Regions from separate parts of the Desulfosporosinus sp. Sb-LF genome, predicted to be linked through region 4. Evidence: riboswitches for the same ligand, from Rfam matches in the RefSeq annotation. Region 4 holds a riboswitch; each other region holds the start of a gene.
What was found. A riboswitch is a leader RNA that binds a small molecule or an ion and turns the genes downstream of it on or off. The one in region 4 is predicted to bind thiamine pyrophosphate.
Positions count from the first base shown of each region.

Region 1: another riboswitch for thiamine pyrophosphate. It lies ahead of E4K68_RS15535 (thiamine-phosphate synthase family protein); the one in region 4 lies ahead of thiD (bifunctional hydroxymethylpyrimidine kinase/phosphomethylpyrimidine kinase).
Region 2: another riboswitch for thiamine pyrophosphate. It lies ahead of E4K68_RS15445 (hypothetical protein); the one in region 4 lies ahead of thiD (bifunctional hydroxymethylpyrimidine kinase/phosphomethylpyrimidine kinase).
Region 3: another riboswitch for thiamine pyrophosphate. It lies ahead of E4K68_RS06170 (thiamine phosphate synthase); the one in region 4 lies ahead of thiD (bifunctional hydroxymethylpyrimidine kinase/phosphomethylpyrimidine kinase).

Region 1 is NZ_SPQR01000010.1:89,631-93,904, reverse strand. Features, by position in the region: gene E4K68_RS15545 (glutathionylspermidine synthase family protein) at 1-845, shown strand, start outside; gene E4K68_RS15540 (DUF350 domain-containing protein) at 836-1,261, shown strand; TPP riboswitch at 1,453-1,566, shown strand; gene E4K68_RS15535 (thiamine-phosphate synthase family protein) at 1,642-3,225, shown strand; RNA gene ssrS (6S RNA) at 3,510-3,693, opposite strand; gene E4K68_RS15525 (NADH:flavin oxidoreductase) at 3,906-4,274, shown strand, end outside.
Region 2 is NZ_SPQR01000010.1:69,550-73,823, forward strand. Features, by position in the region: gene E4K68_RS15435 (TIGR03915 family putative DNA repair protein) at 1-698, opposite strand, end outside; gene E4K68_RS15440 (putative DNA modification/repair radical SAM protein) at 677-1,978, opposite strand; TPP riboswitch at 2,202-2,307, shown strand; gene E4K68_RS15445 (hypothetical protein) at 2,322-2,576, shown strand; gene E4K68_RS15450 (DEAD/DEAH box helicase) at 3,018-4,274, shown strand, end outside.
Region 3 is NZ_SPQR01000003.1:324,964-329,237, reverse strand. Features, by position in the region: gene fdhF (formate dehydrogenase subunit alpha) at 1-997, shown strand, start outside; gene thiC (phosphomethylpyrimidine synthase ThiC) at 1,064-2,341, opposite strand; partial or broken gene E4K68_RS06170 (thiamine phosphate synthase) at 2,341-2,684, opposite strand; TPP riboswitch at 2,832-2,932, opposite strand; gene E4K68_RS06165 (molybdenum cofactor guanylyltransferase) at 3,303-3,911, shown strand; gene fdhD (formate dehydrogenase accessory sulfurtransferase FdhD) at 3,988-4,274, opposite strand, start outside.
Region 4 is NZ_SPQR01000011.1:64,005-68,278, forward strand. Features, by position in the region: gene cytX (putative hydroxymethylpyrimidine transporter CytX) at 1-1,136, opposite strand, end outside; gene thiD (bifunctional hydroxymethylpyrimidine kinase/phosphomethylpyrimidine kinase) at 1,133-1,936, opposite strand; TPP riboswitch at 2,025-2,138, opposite strand; gene E4K68_RS21490 (lytic transglycosylase domain-containing protein) at 2,364-3,251, shown strand; gene pylSn (pyrrolysine--tRNA(Pyl) ligase small subunit) at 3,420-3,743, opposite strand; gene pylD (3-methylornithyl-N6-L-lysine dehydrogenase PylD) at 3,826-4,274, opposite strand, start outside.

The DNA of each region.
Region 1 (4,274 bases), on a different contig from region 4:
CGAACGAAGGAGTTAATGGGCAAATACAAGAAGCTTTCGGTAGTATAATTGAAACGTATCAAAAACAGGGTTATGCTACTAACTCCATAGTTTTTAGCGCCTTGGGCTGGCATGATGAGGACCGGGACACCGTGAAGTATTTATTGAATCATTCCGGCCTGTCGGCACAGTTTGTAGCGCTCGAGGACTTGAGGATTTCTGAAGACCGGTTGTGTGCTCTGGCCGAGGAGCAACTCGTACCCATTGATGTGTGGTATCGTCTTCATGCCTTAGAGAAACTCGCTGAAGACAATGATGAGAGAGATCGATACCCGACGGGGGCACACGTCCTTGATTTGGTAGCTAGAGGTAAACTAGCAATTATCAATCCACCCTCAGCATTTGTAGCGCAAACCAAGGCACTTCAAAGCTTGATCTGGAATTTACATGAAACTGGTGAGTTTTATACGACTGAAGAACATCAGTGGATTGAGACTTATATGCTTCCTACCTATATGGAAAACCGGTTTCTAAACAAGGAACCATATGTGACCAAGCCCATCTTTGGCCGAGAGGGTGGGGCTGTTAGTCTATTTGAAGCGGACGGCCAACTTGTTGAAAAGGATAAGGATGACTTCTATTGGGATCAACCGATGATTTATCAGAAAAGGGTTGATATGGAAGTGGTTGAAAGTAATACTTTGAGTGGGCCTTATCAAGGAAGGCTGCTATGGGGTTCTTTTTTGGTCGGAGGCAAAGCTTCAGCTGTAAGTGCCCGTATCGGGGAGCGAATCACCGGCAATCTCTCGTGTTTCTTGCCTATATGTCTAAAAACTATTAAGGAGGAAGATGGTAAATGTATCTGATTAACTTTCTTAAGTATTTAGGGGTCACGATTCCTTTGATGTTATTAGCTGTGATGCTCTTTACATACACAACACCCTACAAAGAATTTCAGATTATGGCTTTCGGGGATGATCTGGAAAATCCGCAGAAGGTCGCTGCTGCCAAAGCCGTGGCATTTGATTTAGGAGGTAAGATTCTGGGCCTTGCTATTCTCCTTGCATCAGCCATTTATCACTCGGTAGACCTCCTAGATATGACTGTTTGGACACTGACCGGAACCGTCTTCTTAATTATCGTATACTGGCTCTTTGAATTATTAACCCCTACTATTAAGGTACGTCGTGAAATACCTAATGGTAATGTGGCGGTCGGTATTTTCTCTTTCTGTTTAAGTATAGCAACGGGAATACTAATGGCTTCGTTAATTAGTTATTAATTTCTTAACCTAAGGATAGACTCAAGGCTAGAAGCCGTAACTCATGTTTCCAAGCTGAGCCCTTATAGAATCTTTCACATTATGTATTGCCTCTCGAAACGTTTCCAGTAAAATTTATTCCAATTTTTGCATTGAATCCTCATAGATATAGAAGTATATTAAGTGTATAGATTAACCGCCACAAATTAATTATGTTTTTTCAGGGGAGCTGGATGAGGCCGGCTGAGATAAAGACCCAATAAAGTCTTTGACCCTATAACCTGACCCGGATAATGCTGGCGTAGGGATGGAAAAATCAGTAATGTGAATCATTACAAATGTTTTTACCGCAACCTATTTTAGGATTGCGGTTTTATTTTTTTAAAGAGGAGGCAAAACAAATGATCGGAAAAGTAAATGATGATTTCTTTGAAAAAAATATCTTATCCTTTACTGGAGAACAAAAACCCGAGGTCATCATTGGGCCAAGTATGGGTGTCGATGCGGCGATTCTCAAAATTGGCGATCGTTATATGGCTATAGCCGAAGATCCCATCTTCCCTAGTATGACCATGTCAGCTGATGATTTCGCATACGTCACTGTGCATATTGGAGCAAGTGATGTTGCGGTAATGGGAATTAAACCCCAATTTATGACTTATTCCCTACTTCTACCTCCCGGTACAGAAGACAATTATACAGGAGAACTGATTAAGAGTATCAGTAAATATGCCAGCGAATTAGGAATTTCCATCGTTGGTGGACATACAGGATATTACGGGGCAGTAGTCGTACCTACTATCGGAGGAATTACGGTTTGGGGGCTCGCTGATGAGTATATCTCGCCTAAGGGGGCTCAAGTAGGTGATGACGTTCTAATCACCAAAGGTGCTGCGATCGAGGCAGGAGCTTTACTTGGTTATGAACATAAAAATTTTCTGTCCACCGTCTTAGCCCCTTCTCTAGTCAACAAAGCTGCGGAAAGAATGAAAGATGTATCTGTTGTAAAGGATGCCCACATAGCGTCGACTGTTGGTGGGGTTCACGCCATGCATGACGCTACAGAAGGTGGCGTTATGAGAGGTTTATGGGAGGTAGCCCAGGCTTCAGGTAAAGGAATGCTAATTGATAAGAATAAGATATTTGTTCCTGAAGACATCGCTGCTCTGTGTAATTATTTTAAGCTTGATCCATTAGAAATCATCAGTGAAGGAACATTGGTCTTAACCTGTTCTACTAAAAAAACTGCCGAATTGATGGCCGCTTTTGCCGAACAAGGGATAGACTCTGCTATAGTGGGTAAAGTCACGTCCCCAGACAAAGGTTGTTACTATATGGATAACGGTGAAAAATATGAACTCATTCCGCCTCCGATTGATAAATTCTGGGATGTGTTTTTTAGCCCACTGCTCTCACCAGAGAGCCCTTCAATTCAAGAAACAAATGGAACTTCAATAAAGCTATGTACAGAGCTCCAAGCATGTGTAAGCATACTCTGTCAAGAGAACATCTATAGAATGCTACCGGAAATTGGGGCAAACATTGCCTATGCATCTCCAATGAGCAAATCACTTGATGAAATAGCCGGTATTCCAGGCAGAATTCTCCGTTATAAAAACACCACCGTTACACTGGGTCTACCTGAACTCGGAGGTTCCGTGAACATGGGTGAAACATTGTTAAGTCTTCGCAAATATTCCCCTCAGACACGTTGCCTTATTAATCTGAGAAACACCCCTGCTATTCTTCAGGCTTCTAGTAAGGCGGGTTTAACGGTATCCAAAATGCCTACTGCCTTAGACTACAGGCAAAATGAAGGTGATTTTATTCGGGATCTGGAAGGAATGTTTATGGAAACTGATATACTCCCGGATGTTATCTCCATTCCTGATAGAATAAACTTGGAGATTCTAATTCTGATCCTAGCCGAAACCCTTGATGAATTGACTGAAAAGATATTAAAGATAAACTCATTATTAAACTAAGGGCGAGAACTTTTGAAGATACCTATAAAAACTTTCTGCTCCTGCTCTCTGTTCCCTTATGTCCTCCACTCTTTATACAGGTTACATGGCCCACATTACTTAGGAGGAACTGATATCAGTTACATCGTTGGCCTCTTAGCCGGTGTTCTGGGGGTTCAATTAATCAAAAGTCACCAAGAAAATCGACTCAATCTCGCCTACCACAGGCATAGGCAAACAAAAAAGGAAAACATAGGAGCAGGTACATTCTTTCTCACGAAAATGTACCTGCTCCTATGTTTTCTTGACCCCACAATGCCGTTGGACTATTTGGTTTCTGACCCTGCTCTCGCAGGTGGGCGTCTTCACTTTACAGTTCAGTCTTCCCTTTCCTAAAAAGGGCTTGACCTACTAGGAAAGATTATTAAACTCCCGGTCATCTATATAGGATCAAAACCAAATAAAAATCTTCGTACATCGCAGGAAGGATATATAATGTTATTTCCTTGCGGCGTATTGCTATTGTAGCAAGATAAATTTTTTAATGCATTAGTTGATTATTGGTTATAATGACAGCTATATCCTGTCTCTCTATACTCCCCAATTAGTCTTTCTGTAGTATTAAATCAGATTCGATTTACTTGCCAAAACAATTCCCCAGCTATAACATATGGTTATATACAACTAGGGAGGTTGAATTTATGTCCCATTTACTTAAACCATTACAAGCAGGCCCGTTAACTCTAATTAACCGTTTAGTAATGCCACCCATGGCTACCGCGAAAGCAGATCCCAATGGGAAAGTAAACCAGTCAATTCTAGACTACTATGCAGAAAAATCCGAAGGCGGCTACCTTTCGCTTATAATCATTGAACACAGTTTTATCAAGTTAGATGGGAAAGCAAGTGACCTACAGCTTTCCGTTTCAGACGACAGCATGGTTGAAGGCCTAAAGAAATTAGCGGAGGTCATTCACCGTAATGGCTCTAAGACTATGATGCAAATAAATCATGCTGGAAGCAATACTACTCAAGAAATTACCGGAACTACCCCAGTAGCTCCTTCAGCA
Region 2 (4,274 bases), on a different contig from region 4:
ATACGACACTGTGGATTATTTCTACTTTCAATGGCAATCGTTTTATAGAATTGCTTCCATAATTGACGGTACTCAATTTCAGTACCGTCAACTTCTGGCAACGTCAACTCGTCGGCAAAGATCAGCTCCGCTTTTTGTGACCGATAAATTAAGGCCATACTGTGAGTTTTATCATAAATCATAAATGTTTCGTTCCGGAATCGGTCGCAAAAATGCACTGATAGAAGAGGCAACACAAAGTTTTTAGGTTCAATTACCGCCACTAACACTTCGCCATAAACGGAAAAACGAACAAATCCCATGAACTTCTGACTTTCAGACGTTAAATGGCGTACAGCTTTTTGGAGGGAACAAACCGTATCGTCCGTGAGCATCGTCATCACCTTGCACCCATACTTAAAACCCAAACGTAGGAAATGATAGATTAACAATTCTTTATTCGGAGCACATGTTAAAAAACCAAGCTTAATCAACTCCTGTGCTTTAGAGGATATCTTTGATGGAATCGAGTTAAAAACCCTGTCTGCCTTATGTTCGTCCGTTTCAATCCATTTCGCCGTATCAAAAAGGCTCTGCTGTACACCTGGGGGTCGGATGATACTGGGATTCTCCTTTTGCTCGTAGCTTTCAAAAACGCAACACATCAGCCCTTCAAAACTACCATCATAAGCGTAGACTAAATCTGTCCTGTCAGGCATTGTTGCACATCCTCTCTCGTAAGGAAAGGCTCGTTAAATAGCGACAGCTGTTCAGGATAAGGAGACGGAAGCTTGTGTTGATCAGCCATAAGGGCTCTAATGGCTCCATCGGACGTTATTTTTAAACCCTCCATGATTTTTCCCTTACAGGTAATAAAATACTGTGCGCGTTTTAGGACAATACCCATCTTTTTAAGTCCAGAAAAATCGATCGGGCCAGTTCTCCTAGCTGTAAGAATACGCATCGCACTTGTCACGCCGATTCCAGGCACTCGTAAAAGCATCTCATAGGGCGCTTTATTAATCTCAAGAGGAAACTTCTCTAAATGGTTGAGTGCCCAATTGCATTTGGGATCCACTTGTAAATTGAAATTAGGATTTTGTTCATCAAGCAGTTCTTTAGCTTCAAAGCCGTAAAACCGTAAAAGCCAGTCGGCCTGATAAAGCCGATGCTCTCGCACTAGAGGTGGTTTGATATCTATAGAAGGTAGTAGTGAATGCTCAGCCACCGGTATATAGGCAGAGAAAAAGACTCTCTTAAGATGGTATTTTCTGTAAAGCCCTTCGGTTAGAGTTAATATCTTATGGTCTGTGTCGGGAGTCGCCCCCACAATCAGCTGTGTGCTCTGTCCGGCTGGCACAAATTTGGAAGCATGACGAAATTTTACTAGATCAGTACTGCTTTCCTGGATTTTAGTAGTAATCAGTCCCATCGGACGTAGTATGGACTCCTTCGTCTTGTCTGGGGCCAAGAGCTTTAGACTCTCCTGAGAAGGCAGCTCAATGTTTATACTCATCCGGTCAGCCAAAAGTCCCAAGCGGGTAATGAGCTCACTATCTGCTCCTGGTATTGCCTTGACATGAATATAACCGCCAAAGTGATAAACGTTACGCAATATCTCAAGAGCCTTAATCATTTGCTCAATCGTATTGTTCGGATTTTTAATGACCCCTGAACTCAGGAATAAACCCTCTATATAGTTCCGCCGATAGAAGTTGATTGTAAGTTCTGCGAGTTCTGAAGGCGTAAACCCGACTCTTACGATATCGTTTGACATGCGATTGACACAGTATTTGCAATCAAAGATGCAGACATTCGTCATCAGTACTTTTAGTAACGATATGCATCGCCCATCGGCCGAAAAGCTATGACAAATCCCAGCTTTTGCTGCGCTACCTATACTGCCTTGCTTGCCACTTCGGTCTACACCGCTGGAAGTGCAAGCCACATCATATTTAGCTGAGTCTGACAAGATTGTCAATTTATTATAAATATCAATGTTCAACACCCCTTACCTAGCAACTATTAAACACTATAATATGAAACGTATGTTCTTGTCAAAAGGAAAAAGGGCAAACACGTGTAAGAGTGTGATCGAGCAGGAGGGCGAGCACATATCAATAGAAACCTTTTAGATTTGCCATCAGAAATAGGGGTGTTAATCATGGCGGAAATTAAAGATTGCACTGAAACACTCAATGTGTTAGTGTAATATAGACTTAATATGGTAACAGGGGAGCTGGAGTTTTCTGGCTGAGAGGGGCAACTTGCCCGACCCTCAACCTGATCTGGGTAATGCCAGCGGAGGAAGGATTTGAGAATAGGGACGCCGCATTACTGCGGTGTTTTTTTATGCTCAGTTCCCCTGCAGTCTCGCACGGCGGACCTTAACAAGGCATACCGTTTTATTGATCACGCACGATATTGATGAGGCTATTCTTCTTTCGGACAGAGTCGTTGTTCTAAGCCAACGTCCCGCTCAGATTATCCAAGAGTTTAAAATCCCATTCCCACACCCGCGTGATCCGGATGAGCTGTTGCTTTCTAGTGTTGCGTTAGATCTTAAAAGGCAACTATTGCACCTACTCATCCCTTAATCACAAGAATTTCTCGCTAAAAGCAAGACACTTCACGAGAGAAAGATTATCGACATGTTAGCTAACAGCCAAACCGAACAGTTGTGCCCCGCACTTCGGACTTCGTCGCAACCATCCTTGATCGCTAACCGATCCGGGCGATGCGAGGGCCTACTTTTGATAGCCCGATCAAGGATGATTATCGTCTAGATCGGGTCATTTTAATCCCTAAGCTGGAGATGTTTGTGCTCACCATACATTCATCGAGAGAGTACAGGAAGTATGGCCCGGCATTAATAGATAGGTTTATCCAACATAAAGGGTAATAGGTAATAGGCGACAGCTAAGTATGAAGGAAATTGAATGTTTCAGGGCCTATTCATTTATACTATAGGAGATCGAGCTTAGGAGAATTTGAAAAAAGCGTGCATCAGAAATCGTAATAATGAAAGAGATGACTAAATGATCGATCGTAATTTTAACGGATATCAATTAAGTAGCGAGTTATTAAAAGCCATTAGTTTGTTGAATTTCATCAGTCCCACCAAAGCCCAGGAACAGGTGATCCCGGCTGTCTTGGCCCGAAAGGATATCATCGTTAAGTCCCAAACTGGTAGCGGAAAGACGGCGGCCTTCGCTATTCCTATTTGCGAATTAGTGGACTGGGAACAGAATAAACCGCAAGCCTTAGTGCTCACACCAACCAGAGAACTTGCAGCTCAGGTCAAAGAAGATATGTTCCATATTGGCCGATTCAAAAGGTTAAAAGTTGCTGCAATTTATGGGAAGTACCCTTTCCACGTTCAGGAAAAGGAACTTAAACAAAAAACCCATGTTGTGGTTGGAACCCCAGGTCGGTTGATCGATCATATCGAAAGAGGGACTATTGATACATCCAATATAAACTATCTCGTCATCGATGAAGCCGATGAAATGCTGAATATGGGTTTCATCGAGCAAATTGAAACCATCATTTCCAGCTTGCCTCAAGAACGGGTGACGATTTTATTGTCAGCGACAATGCCTCAAGACATTAATGTTTTATGTAATAAAATCATGAAAGACCCAATCTGTATGGAAATCGAAGAACAACATCCAGCGACAGATCGGATCGCTCAAGAACGATATCAGGTCGATCAAACGGATAAAATGCAGCTTCTACTAGATCTAACGATTGTCGAAAACCCGGATAGCTGCATGATATTTTGCAATACCAAACAAACGGTCGATGAGGTGTACGCTGAACTCGTAAAGCTAAACTATTCTTGTGAGAAGCTTCATGGGGGAATGGAACAACGGGATCGATTGAGCGTCATGAATGAGTTTAAGCAAGGATTTTTCAGGTATCTATGTGCAACAGATGTTGCGGCCAGAGGTCTGGATATCGAGGACATTACCTTGGTCATTAATTATGATATCCCATATGACCGAGAAAGCTATGTTCATCGGATCGGTAGAACAGGCCGCGTCAACAAGTTGGGTAAAGCCATTACGTTTGTTACCAAAGAGGAAAATAAATTTTTGAAGGATATCCATGACTACATCGGAAAAGAGATACTTTTGAAGGAAAGACCGGAAGAAGAAACGGTGCGTCAGTCGAAACAATATTTCATGGCGAAAATCAAGACGCCGCCAGATATCAAAGAAACAAAAGGCGCGCAGCTGAGCACTGAAATTATGAAAATCCATGTGAATGCCGGGAAGAAAACAAAGATGAGA
Region 3 (4,274 bases), on a different contig from region 4:
TGTATATCCAGGATACCAACAAGTCTCAAACCCAGAAGTAAAGGCGAAATTTGAAGCCGCTTGGGGAGTTCCTTTAGATCCTAATCCCGGGTTTATGATTCCTGATATGTTTGACGCAGCAGTCAGCAAAAATCTACGGGCACTGTACGTTTTGGGAGAAGATCCAGTGATGACAGATGCTGATGCCAACCATGTGCGTAAAGGTCTGCAGGCCCTCGACTTCCTCGTAGTTCAAGAAATCTTTATGTCTGAGACCGCTAAACTGGCGGATGTAGTGTTGCCAGGGGCTAGTTTTGCAGAAAAAACGGGTACATTCTCGAACACGGAACGTCGAGTGCAAATGGTTAATAAAGCGATCGAGCCTATTGGAAACGCAAAGGCTGATGGGGACATCATTTGTGAATTGGCTAACCGTATGGGTTACTCCTTCCCATATCAGTCTTCGGAAGAAGTTATGCAGGAAGTGGCGAAGCTGACTCCCCAATTTGCAGGGATTACCCATGCTCGTTTGGGTACGCAAGGATTGCAATGGCCGGTGCCGCATGCTGAACATCCAGGAACCAAGTTCTTACATGAAGGAAAATTCAACAGGGGTAAAGGACTGTTTGTGTCAGTAGACCATCAGTTACCTGGGGAACAACCTGATGAGGAGTATCCGTTCTTACTCAATACGGGGCGTAAACTTTCCCATTATAATGTTTTCACGCAAAATTCGAAGGGGTTAGAGGATTACTCACCTGAAGAGTTAGCAGAGATTAATCCTTCTGATGCCAAACGGCTCGGACTAGAAGACGGTGAAGTCGTCAAGGTGGCATCCCGTCGGGGAGAACTGGAAACAAAAATAAAGCTGACGGAACGAGTACCCCTTGGAATGGTCTTCATGACTCTGCACTATATGAAATCCCCCACCAACGTCTTGACTAATGGGGCGTATGACAAAGTCACTAAGACTTATGAGTACAAAGTCTGTGGGGTAAAGATTTCAAAAATTAGTTAATACAAAAAAATGGGCCTTCTCTTTAATGAAGGTCCATTTTTTTTGTATTATCGCAGTTCAATAAACTTATTTGTCCATAATGCGGTTCATGAGGCGCATCGAACACATTTCTCCGCACATGGTGCAGCTGTCTTGGTGCTCGGGGGCGGACTCTTTACGATAACGCTCCGGTTTTTCCCGGTCCAAGGCTAGGTCAAACATTTTTGTCCAATCCAAAGCCTGCCTAGCCTCGCTCATCTCTCGATCCCATGCTGCAGCGCCGGGTACTCCTTTGGCGATATCTCCGGCATGAGCTGCAATCTTGGCCGCTACGATCCCTTCACGCACGTCGTCCAAAGTAGGTAGACGAAGGTGCTCAGCTGGTGTCACATAGCAGAGGAAATCCGCTCCTGCGGAGGCGGCTAAAGCTCCACCTATAGCACTGGTGATGTGATCGTAACCTGGCGCAACATCCGTGACCAACGGTCCCAAGATATAAAAGGGTGCACCGTGGCATAGCTTTTTCGCTATCTGGACATTTGCTACAACTTCGTTCAAGGGAACGTGGCCAGGTCCTTCAATCATGACTTGAACATTGCGTTTCCAAGCCTTCTGAGTTAGTTCTCCAAGGACAATCAATTCGGAAATTTGAGCTCCGTCTGTAGCATCCCCGATACTACCAGGACGGCAAGCATCCCCTAGGCTCAAGGTAACGTCGTATTCTGCGCATATATCTAGAAGATCATCAAAATACTCATAAAAAGGGTTTTCCTTCCCGGTTAATTCCATCCAGGCATACAGTAGGGAACCACCCCGGGAGACAATGTTGGTGACGCGGGAGGTCTGTCGGAAGTGCTGGGCGGTTTCTTGGTTGATGCCGGCGTGGATTGTTACAAAATCTACACCGTCTCGGGCGTGCTGTGCTACCACAGCTAAGAACTCTTGGGGTGTAATGTCTTCCAATTTTTTGTCCAAGTAACCAAGGGCATCATACATAGGAACCGAACCGATCATAGCTGGGGACATTTCGATGAGCCGGTGGCGAAATTCAACGGTTTTACCGTAGTTGCTGAGATCCATAATCGCTTCAGCTTTCATGTCCAGAGCCATGCGTACTTTGGCCAGTTCACTGTCGAGGTTGGCACAATCTGGGGAGATACCCAAATTGACATTAATCTTTGTCTTCAGTCCCAAGCCAACACCCTCCGGACTTAAAGAGGTGTGATTGTGGTTAGCTGGGATGACAATACTGCCCGCCGCTACTCGAAGTCTAATTTCCTCAGCCGTCAGCCCTTCTTTCGCGGCGACTGTTTGCATTGCCGCTGTGATGACCCCGTTTTTGGCTTGTTCCATCTGTGTACTCATCAAATCACACTCTTTCTATATGCTTCATATTGCGAATAGGTCTGTGTCTCCATAATACGTTGTAAACTCTTTATCTTACCCGGAATGTCTAGATTGCCCACAATCTCGGTGACAAGGCAATGGTCCGAGCTCCCGCCTTAACAACTTCGGCCAGATTGTGCTCCTTGATGCCGCCAATTGCGACGAACGGGATCTCCAAATTCTTGACGACGTAGTCTAAATAGTCCAGTCCTACTGGATCACACACATCGATTTTGGTATGGGTGGCAAATGAAGGTCCTACTCCGATGTAATCTGTGCCATCCTTTACAGCAACCTGTGCTTGAGCAGGCGAATGGGTGGAACAATTTGCATGGAACAGCCTTCCTTTCACTTGATCACGTACGTGTTTACTGTGGTTCCCGTCTTACTGCCATGGTACCAGGGAGGGCTTAAACTATAAAAAAAATGAGAACTGCGGTAAGCAGTTCTCATTTATATTCCTAAATATAAGTAAAACGATTAGCTTTCCTCCGCTGGTATTACCCAGATCAGGTTCAAAGGGATCGAGTTTCCTCATCTCAGCCCCGAAGGGCACCCCTAGCAAACGACGTATTTAGTTGAGTGGGCATTAATACTTGTCCAGTTAAGTATTAATATCATTATATAACTAAACGATAGAAGTGTAAATTAAATAGATCATTCCCACTTTTCCTGCCTGAGGTGTCTTCCATACGAGAGACGCAAATGCCTGAGGAGGAGAGAGCAGGTCGATCGTATCATGAGCTATTCAAGATTACTAATGTGACAGTAAAAGTTTGATGTGGTACATTAAGGTATATGAAAAATGAAAAGTGACCGATGCGATCAGAGTCCCGTAACTATTATTAAGAACGGATTCGGACACGCTTCTCGTCTGCTGAATACGAGGAGGTCTTCAAAAATTACTAAGTCACTACAGAAACCCAAGGAGCAACTTCCAATGTTGAACGCTACCGGGATTTTATTAGCCGGTGGGAAAAGCTCACGAATGAATAAAGATAAGGCCTTCCTTGAACTGGAGGGCAAGCCTTTAGTGGAGCGGAGTTTAACTGTCTTACAAGGAGTATTTGCAGAAGTTTTGATTAGCAGCAATAAGCCTGAACTGTATGCAGGCTATGAAGTACCGGTCATTTTAGATGAGATTCTTGGCCGAGGCCCTTTAGAAGGTCTTTATCAGGGTTTAAAAGCGGCGACCTATGATAAGGTTTTTTTCGTGGCCTGTGATATGCCATTTTTAGAAGTAGATCCCATCCGCTTTTTGGCAAAATGGATTCCGGAGTATGATGTTGTTGTTCCACGGCTTCAATTCGGCCTCCACCCACTACACGCCTTTTATCATCGACGTTGCCTTCCCGCAATCAAAAATAATCTCGAGGCAGGTTGCCTCAAGATTATTGATTTTTATCAAGCTTGTTCAGTGAAATATGTGGGAGAAACGGAACTAGAAGCCTTTTCAAATTTGAGCGACGTCTTCTGTAACGTGAATACACCTGAAGAATGGACTGCTATCCTTAAACGAAAAAGGACACTTACATCAAATGACTATTAAACTCAATGTGCTTATTAACTGGACTCGTTTAGGTACCTAAGCGAGATTCGACTTCAAACCGTGAAAAGCGAAATTATCAGCGAAGAATTCGCTCAGGGCAGGTATAAATATTAAGGCGTTGCTCTCTGGCAAACCCCACAACGGTGATATTTAGAGCGGTAGCTTGAGAGAGGGCCATGTCCGTAGGTGCACCACGGGCAATGAGAATGGGCACCTTCATTTTGGCAACTTTGAGTAGTATTTCGGAAGAGACTCGGCCACTGAAGAAAATTACATGGTTTTCAAGATTTAAGTTTGATTGAAAGGCCTTGCCACTAAGTTTATCAAAGACATTATGTCTGCCGATATCATAGCTTGTTAGGA
Region 4 (4,274 bases):
GTAGCTCCCAGAACAAAATTCAAGTTGATAAACTGGTAATATAATACCGTTCCCAATATGCAGAGGGCTAAAGTACCCCAGTTTACCAATAATTCCACTCGTATCTTCTTATTTTTCAAAAGAAAATAATCCGTCAACAGAATAGCAAACAGAGGCGCAAAAACCGAGCCAATGGCATAGAGGAAATCCTGATATTGCTCAATATTAACGATGATCGCAAGTCCTGTTCCAATCGCGGTCATAACTAAGGCCACTGTTTTTTCCTTTAAGTTTGGAAATATGTTTAGAAAAGTAACCCCTGCGGAATATGCGTCCAGAAAAGTCGTTGTTACGGTCGCCAAGACGATAATTCCTAAGGCTACGACACCAAGATTTGCAGCTAGTAACATGGCTGAAGGGTCTGGATCTGATGCTACTATGGCAGCGCCTAACCCGATAATGTACATCCAGCTGCTACCGAAAAAGTAACCAAGCCAGCTGCCTCCGGCTCCCCCTCGCTTTGTCTTGGCAAATCGAGTATAGTCGGAGATCAGGGGTAACCAAGATAAGGGCATGACCACTGCTAATTCTAAAGCTGAGCCGAAGGCCATTTCCCCAGTAACCTGCTTACTAAACAACTCATGGTTACGGAAAATTATAACGCTTAAGACTATTGTTAAAAGAAACAATAAAATAACGGCAATGTGGTTGGCCTTTTTCCAGCCGGTATCTTTTCCGAGCCAAACCCAAACAAAGATAAAGGCCCCAATAATTAAGCTCCAAACTGTCAAATGATCGAATGCCCATAATAGTTTCGTAATCTGGTTAACCGATCGCGCCCCGGATATAATCATCACGGCTGTCCAACCCAGCAACTGTAAAACGTTAAGAATTGAAAATAAGTACGAACCATACTGGCCAAAGGAAATTCTGGTAGACACCAAAGCTGGAATCCGCTCATTCGTGCCAATGATTCCTCCCAAAACTAGAAGAGTTGTTCCCACCAAGTGTCCCAAAATAATCGCCAAAAGGCCCATCTTAAAACCCAGTGGAGCCAGCAGCCCTCCCGCTAAAATTTCTGCTACAGAAATCGCCGCGCCGAACCAGAGGGTTGTAAAGTTAAACATGCTTAAGTTATTCTTATTTTCTAAACTCACTCGATTAATCCCGCCTTTTTGTAAAGTTCATAAAAGTGATGGGTTGGCCCTACGCCTTTGCCAATGGCTAAAGAATGTTGAATGGCCGTTGTAATATACTCCTTTGCTCGTGAGACAGCCTCGTTCAGATGATACCCCAGAGCTAGATTTGCAGTAAGAGCGGACGAAAGAGTACAGCCCGTTCCGTGAGTATTTTTAGTAGCAATTCGAGACGTGGAAAAATAACTGAATTCCCGTCCATCATAGAGGATATCAGTCGAGTCATCCTCTAGGTGCCCCCCCTTCAGCAGAACATTCTTGGCCCCCATCTGATAAATAGCTTTAGAAGCCTCTTCCATTTGCTTCAGAGTGTTAATGGACATTTTAGTCATTACCTCAGCCTCCGGGATATTAGGAGTTACGATCATAGCTAAAGGCAGTAATTCTTTTATCAGCGTTGATTCCGCCTCTGGATTTAACAAGTGGTAGCCGCTTTTAGATACCATGACTGGGTCAACAACGATCGTTTGTGGCTTATAACGCCTCAACTGTTCAGAAATTACTTCTATGGTCTGAACTTGAGAAACCATACCTATTTTTACCCCATCGACCTCAATATCCTCAAAGATTGCCTCGATTTGTTTGGCAATTACATCTCTTGAGATATCCTGTACTGCAAAAACTCCTTGGGTGTTTTGGGCGGTAACTGCGGTTATAACACTCATTCCATAGACTCCATGAGCAGAAAAAGTCTTTAGATCAGCTTGAATTCCCGCTCCCCCACTGCAATCTGAACCAGCTATGGTAAGTACTTTTTTCATGACGTCCTCCTAAACATTCTTGAATTCTCTTAAAGTCTAAAAAAGAGCACAGACCCCCCAGAATAGGGTTTGTGCTCCTTCATCTACATAAAAGAGTAAAACTGCTTACCTACGCTGGCATTATCCAGATCAGGTTAATAGGGTCTTAGACCTTATAGGGTCTAAATCTCAGCCAGCCTTTCCAGCTCCCCCGCCCATTGCAATATTGTTTGTTAAATTTAACATGGGAAAAGCCTAAAGTCAACGTCTTCATCCGTCATTTACCATTATAATACGTTCATTCCCTCTATACTAGTTACTCTTGTATTCCTCCAATTCCCGTCCTACTCAATCCCACTTTCGTTCTTTGGGATAGCCATTAAATGGTTTACAGCATTTCTTACGACTTATGATATAGTAAAACGGATGAAATTTTAGAGGTGTAACTATGACCGTAGCCAAAATTAACAATAAGGTCTTTAATTTTCTAAAGCAACGACGTGGACTATTATTAACTACTAGCATGTGTTTGTTAGTGATCTATCTCTTATTTTTCTGTTCTACAACTAGGCCGACATGGGAAGGCTTGATCGACGTCCTCAGCAATCGCAACCCGCCGGCTTGGTTGGTGCCTTCGCTACCTGGCGAAAAAACTGACGTCACACAAACCAAGATCTATAAACGGCAAAAGCTAGCTCAGTTTAAGGTTAAAGCGAACACAGTAAACCAAGATATCAAAACTGTTCTAGGGATAAAAACAGCGATCACAGAGGACCTAGCCCAAGGAAATTCGACGCCCTGGGCAAAGCTCAAGATTGACGTAGCTGCTGCAGGAAATACTTTTGTAGAGTTCTGGGGTATTTCCATTATTACCTACCAGGGCCAGACCATTATTGTTGGTGAGAATTCTCAACCCATCAATCTCAACGATAGGGTACTACGTTGGCAAAAGGAAATTGAAGTGTCCGCTAAGAAGTATACGCTTGAGCCTGCCTTAATTGCAGCCGTAATTGAACAAGAATCCGGTGGAGACCCGAACTCAGTTAGTCCCGTTGGGGCATTGGGTTTAATGCAGCTGATGCCGTCTACCGCGAAATCATTAAATGTAAATCCATATGACCCCGCTCAAAATATTGACGGCGGAGCCCATTACTTGCAAATACAACTGAAAGAATTTGGTAATCTTCCGGAAGCACTTGCGGCTTATAATGCTGGGCCAGGAAATGTAGAGAACCATTCCTGGGCAAAGATCCCTGAAACTCTGAACTATGTTCAGAGGGTACCCAATCTCATCAACAAATACGAACGGCTTTGGAATGAAAACCGATCACATTAATAAATATTGGTACAAGTTCAGTGTCAAATTGGATTCTGGTATTTTAGGCTTAAGACCTTGAAATAGAAAAGCGCTCTAGCGAAGTTTGAAGCTTACTTGAGCGCAGTTAAAACAGAATTCAGGAAGAGGTCCTCCGGACAAGTTCAAATAATCCAATGAAAGTCATCTCTACAAACGAGAACCATAGTTTTGATTGACAAAAGTCGCTGAGTATTTTTTTAACTTCCATTCCGGGATTTTGCAGGTACCGCAGGCATGAAAAAACAACTTATTTCGAAGGCATCGTGCTGCTCGGCTATGCTTGGAATTGTAGATCTGAAACTTTTCATTACAATGGGTTACGATCTCTGCAGTGTTTCCATGGATCGTCATGCTTTTAATGCCATGCAGAATCCCGTTTCTCGAAGGCCATAACTTTAATTTCTCTACGAACTTAAAAAAATCGACATTCTTGCGATAATAACGTTTTTTATTTCCAGAATCTATCGTCATCTATTTCGACTCCAATCTATTCTACGATTACCGCGATTCGAGTGGAAAAATTTCAAGGCGATTTGCGATTAGGGAGAGGCGTTTACAAAACGTCAAAAATCATGGTAGCCACTCCAATCTGCAATGGATCATGGAGCAATCGTTTGGGAAGTTGCTCAACGCCTGTTGCCTGCACCCCCAGTGGAATACCAGGTGCTGCAATCCTTGTATCTCCTGTGATATGCCGCAACAAAATAACATCTTCAGCTGGGCAAGCATCCACCAAAATGCTATGCCTCCCTAAAGCGCCGTCTAAGTCTGTTTCTATCTTTACGGAATAACCCTGTTTTAACAACCTCCCAGATAACCTTTGGCTAGCCGACAAATCTATGTCATATATTGAAACCTCTGCCCCAAAGTGCATTAGCGCTAAAGCAGCGCCAGTACCTACAGGGCCTGCCCCGATTACCAATACTTTTTTACGCATTAATCCATGGCACATGAGCTCTAGGCCAGACACATATCCCTTGCCTGTAGCATCTCCATTATCAG